2 regions of the Salinimonas sediminis genome follow, and region 2 is predicted to be linked to the other one. Evidence: predicted binding sites of a transcription regulator. Region 2 holds the regulator's gene; the other holds the start of a gene.

Region 1 (2,473 bases), 550 kb from region 2:
CTGCTAAGTCTGATAACTCTGCAAATTCATCGACAGACTCAATGGCACCTAAGTTAAAGGCCGACAACGTACAAAGGGCGATTTCACCTTCTTCATCGTTTACATGCTGTAATGGCTTGGTGGGCAGCGCTATTTCAAGACACAAGTTACTTTGGCGTACCGGTGCTACGGCTGGGTCAAATGGGCTATGGGTATTACAATGATCAACGTTCTGTAAATAAATACGTCCGGTTGAAGCACGCTCCTGCATAAACAGGCTGAACAGCTCCATCGCCTTAATTTGTTTTTTACGAATGCTATCGTCGTTCTCGTACTTGACGTATAGCTCTTCAAATTTCGCCTGGTCAGCGAAAAACGCATCGTACAAGCCTGGGCAATCGGAAGGGCTAAATAGCGTGATATAGCCATCTTTCATCATACGCTGGTACATCAATTTATTAAATTGTACCCCATAATCCAAATGCCGTACGCGGTTCTCTTCCACCCCACGGTTGTTTTTCAGCACCAGCAGAGATTCAACTTCTAAGTGCCATAAAGGATAGAAAAGGGTGGCTGCACCGCCACGCACGCCGCCTTGCGAACAGCTTTTAACCGCAGTTTGAAAGTACTTATAAAATGGTACGCAACCGGTATGAAAGGCTTCGCCTCCACGAATCGGGCTACCCAATGCGCGAATACGCCCGGCATTAACCCCAATACCAGCGCGCTGGCTCACGTATTTTACAATTGCCGAAGCGGTGGCATTGATTGAATCCAGGCTATCGCCGGTTTCAATTAATACACACGAGCTAAACTGACGGGTAGGTGTACGTACACCCGACATAATCGGGGTAGGTAATGATAGTTTGAAGGTGGACGCGGCATTATAAAACCGACGAATATAGCCTAACCGGGTGTCTTTTGGATAATTGGCAAATAAACACGCCGCGACCAGTATGTACAAGAACTGGGCGCTTTCATAGATATCACCGGTGACCCGGTTCTGTACTAAATACTTACCTTCCAGTTGCTTAACTGCGGCATAACTGAAATTCATATCCCGCCAATGGTCGATGTAGCTGTCCATTTCGGCAAATTCTTCAGGGCTGAAATCTTCCAGCAAATGATGGTCATATTTTTGCGCATCGACCATTTTTACCACATGGTCATACAACGCCGGTGGCTCAAACTGTCCATACGCTTTTTTGCGCAAATGAAAAATGGCCAGGCGTGCAGCAAGGTACTGATAGTCAGGGGCGTCGGTGGAAATCAAGTCTGCGGCTGACTTTATCAGCGTCTCGTGGATTTCACCGGTTTTAATACCATCATAAAATTGAATATGGGCTTTAATCTCTACCTGAGAGACCGAAACATTCTCCAGTCCTTCTGCTGCCCAGGTAATGACTTTGTGAATTTTTTCGAGGTCGATAGGCTCTTTTTCACCATTGCGTTTGGTGACAAGTAAATCATTGTTCATGGTAACTGGCCGTTTGTCTGTTAGCGCTTTTCGCGTGGGCTCTGCCCGATTGTATTTATAGTGTTGTTTGTTACCGCGGTTTAGTTACCGCCATCTTCAGGTAACACCATTGTGGCACCACAGACTCGTCAAAATCCCGTGTACAAAGTTGCTACACGAGCGCGCCGGGGGTGCAATGGGATAAAGCACAAGATAGTGAGGTTTACGCTGTAATGCAACCCAATATCTGGTGCATAAACCTGCATTCAGAATGTCAAGTTTTTCATGTTAGTAAAGACTAACCTAACAGGATTTCCCAAGCGTTATTTATCGAAAATGCAAGCATTATTGCGCGTAGAATCAAATATAAAATTTCTCTCTACGATTGAGTGATCGTCGATAAATAACCGATATATAGTGGTTAAATTTTGTATAGGACACTAGATGTAGTGTTAGTCAACCCGTTCACTGTGCAACATGTAGTTCACATCGATATTGCGATCTGAAACAAAAAAGCGCTGAGTCACCGGATTCATATGAAGTCCTGTGGCATGGCGTGTCAATAAGCCCGCATCATCCATCATCGTCATTAGCTCCGAGGGTTTGATAAAGCGCTGATATTGATGCGTACCTTTGGGGACCAGGTTCAAAAGATATTCAGCACCTACAATGCCCATAAGATAGGCTTTAGGATTGCGGTTCAATGTAGAAAAATATACCGCGCCCCCGGGCTTAACCAGCTGTGCGCAGGCTTTGACTATAGAGGCGGGGTCAGGCACATGTTCGAGCATTTCCATGCAGGTAACAACATCAAATTTTGCCGGATGGCGCTGTGCAAAGCTTTCTGCCGTGGTGCATTCATAATTAACCGCTATACCAGACTCCAACCCATGTAGGCGGGCTACCTCAAGTGAGGCTTCAGCCATATCAATACCGGTAACCCGGCCACCCATGCGAGCCATTGATTCTGCTAAAATACCCCCCCACACCCTATGTCCAGAATGTCTTTTTCGAACAACCCGTCAGCATGTTGGGCAA
Region 2 (2,473 bases):
GCTAATGCAGCCGCTTTCATGGCGTTGCTTGACGCGGGCGATACGGTACTCGGTATGAGCCTGTCAGAAGGTGGCCACTTAACCCATGGTTCTCATGTTAACTTTTCCGGTAAAACCTATAATGCCGTGCAGTATGGGTTAAATGATGAAACCGGCGAGATTGACTACGCTCAGGTTGAAGCCCTGGCGCTGGAACACAAGCCAAAAATGATCATCGGCGGATTTTCTGCTTATTCAGGTATTGTGGACTGGGCTCGCTTTCGTGAAATCGCCGACAAAGTAGGCGCCTACCTGCTGGTAGATATGGCGCACGTAGCCGGTTTGGTGGCGGCGGGGGTTTATCCTAATCCATTACCCCACGCTCACGTGGTTACCACTACCACCCATAAAACACTGGCTGGCCCACGCAGTGGTTTAATTGTGTCGTCATGCGGTGATGAAACTATTTATAAAAAGCTGAACAGCTCGGTATTCCCGGGCAACCAGGGCGGCCCTTTGTGCCATGTTATTGCCGCTAAAGCCGTCGCTTTCAAAGAAGCTTTAGAGCCAGAGTTTAAAACCTATCAGCAACAGGTAGTGACTAACGCCAAGGCCATGGTAACGGTGATGCAGGAACGCGGCTACAAGATTGTATCCGGCGGCACTGACAACCATTTATTTTTACTGGATCTGATAGACAAAGATATTACCGGTAAAGATGCGGACGCCGCGCTGGGTCAGGCAAACATTACGGTGAATAAAAATTCTGTACCAAAAGATCCTCGTTCGCCATTTGTAACCAGTGGCCTGCGTATCGGTAGCCCTGCTATTACGCGGCGCGGCTTTAAACAGGAACAGGCCGAGCAGGTCGCTACCTGGATGTGTGACATTCTTGATAACATGGGTGACGAGAGCGTTATAGCCCGGGTTAAGCAGGAAGTCACTGACTTATGTAAACAATTTCCGGTTTACGCATAAGCCGTATTTTGGCGTTGTACTCCTTAATCGTCGGGGCAACGCCCCCGACCACAAGGATTTAGCATGTTTTGCCCATTTTGCTGCGAGCAGGAAACCAAGGTTATTGATTCTCGGCTGGTGACAGAAGGGCAACAGGTGCGTCGACGCCGTGAGTGTATGGTATGTCACGAGCGTTTTACCACCTTTGAAAGTGCAGAACTGGTGATGCCGCGGGTTATTAAACGTGACGGCTCCCGCGAACCATTTAACGAAGATAAGCTTCGCGCAGGTTTGCAGCGCGCCTTAGAAAAGCGGCCGGTTAGCACCGAAAAAGTGGAGCAGTGTATTTTATCGCTAAAATCACAGTTACGGGCAACGGGTGAGCGAGAAGTTTCCAGTGAATTATTGGGTAACTTAATCATGAATGCGTTGCGCGAACTCGATAAAGTCGCTTATGTGCGCTTTGCCTCTGTGTATCGCTCGTTCGAAGATATTCGCGAATTCGGTGAAGAAATTGCCCGGTTGGGTGATTGACTAGTATGACCAATTCTAGCGCCCTCAAGCACGCCGTAGCACAAGATTACTACTGGATGGCACAAGCCATTCAATTGGCTCGTCAGGGCCTGTATACGACTTCTCCTAACCCTCGCGTAGGCTGTGTTGTGCTAAATCAACACGGCGATAAAGTAGGAGAGGGCTACCATATCGCCGCCGGCACGCCGCATGCTGAAGTACACGCATTAGCGCAAGCTGCAGAGCAGGCTCGCCATGGTACGGCCTATGTTACCCTAGAGCCATGTAGCCACTTTGGGCGAACCCCGCCGTGTGCCGAAGCACTGATTCGAGCAGGCGTTGCGCGGGTAGTTGTGGCAATGACCGACCCTAACCCCCAGGTGAGTGGCCGTGGTATTGAAAAACTTCAACAGGCCGGTATCCAGGTTAGCTGTGATATTATGGCCGCCGAAGCTGGCGCACTAAATCGCGGTTTTATAAAAAGGATGGTCACCCAAAAGCCGTTTGTGACGTTAAAACTGGCGATAAGCCTGGATGGCAAAATCGCGCTGGCTAACGGCCAGAGTCAGTGGATAACCGGCCCGCAAGCGCGTAAAGATGTACAGCGCCACCGCGCTGCAAGTTGCGCAATACTGACCGGCAGTGGAACTGCTGCTATTGATAATCCCAGCTTATTAGTGCGGCCCTTACAGGCGGGATTTGAGCATTACCCACAGGCGCATATCAGACAGCCGTTGCGGGTAGTAATTGATAGCAAAGCGCGTCTTTCAGCAGGCCTGCAATTATTTAATGACGGCTATCCCACTGTTCAGGTGGTAGCAGACGATCTGCCGGCACAGGCAAACCAATTGCCGGTCGCCACCTGCGGTGAACACATTGATCTTACCCAGTTAATGCATATGCTGGCAGCGCGAAACCTGAACGAAGTATGGGTTGAAGGGGGTCCAACCCTGGCTGGTGCATTACTTATGGCTGGCGAAGTCGATGAGCTTATTGTGTACCAGGCGCCCAAGCTGTTGGGTGA

What was found. Region 2 encodes NrdR, which represses ribonucleotide reductase genes. Its sites were predicted from a motif close to AAACACNANATNTNGTGTTT; they were not measured.
Region 1: a site for NrdR is predicted at 1,672-1,691, ahead of nrdA (class 1a ribonucleoside-diphosphate reductase subunit alpha). Genes of this name have one in related genera too.

What each region holds. Positions count from the first base shown of each region.
Region 1 covers NZ_CP031769.1:2,388,904-2,391,376, reverse strand. Annotated here, with positions in the region: gene nrdA (class 1a ribonucleoside-diphosphate reductase subunit alpha) at 1-1,456, opposite strand, end outside; partial or broken gene ubiG (bifunctional 2-polyprenyl-6-hydroxyphenol methylase/3-demethylubiquinol 3-O-methyltransferase UbiG) at 1,888-2,473, opposite strand, start outside.
Region 2 covers NZ_CP031769.1:2,937,060-2,939,532, reverse strand. Annotated here, with positions in the region: gene glyA (serine hydroxymethyltransferase) at 1-957, shown strand, start outside; gene nrdR (transcriptional regulator NrdR) at 1,021-1,470, shown strand; gene ribD (bifunctional diaminohydroxyphosphoribosylaminopyrimidine deaminase/5-amino-6-(5-phosphoribosylamino)uracil reductase RibD) at 1,476-2,473, shown strand, end outside.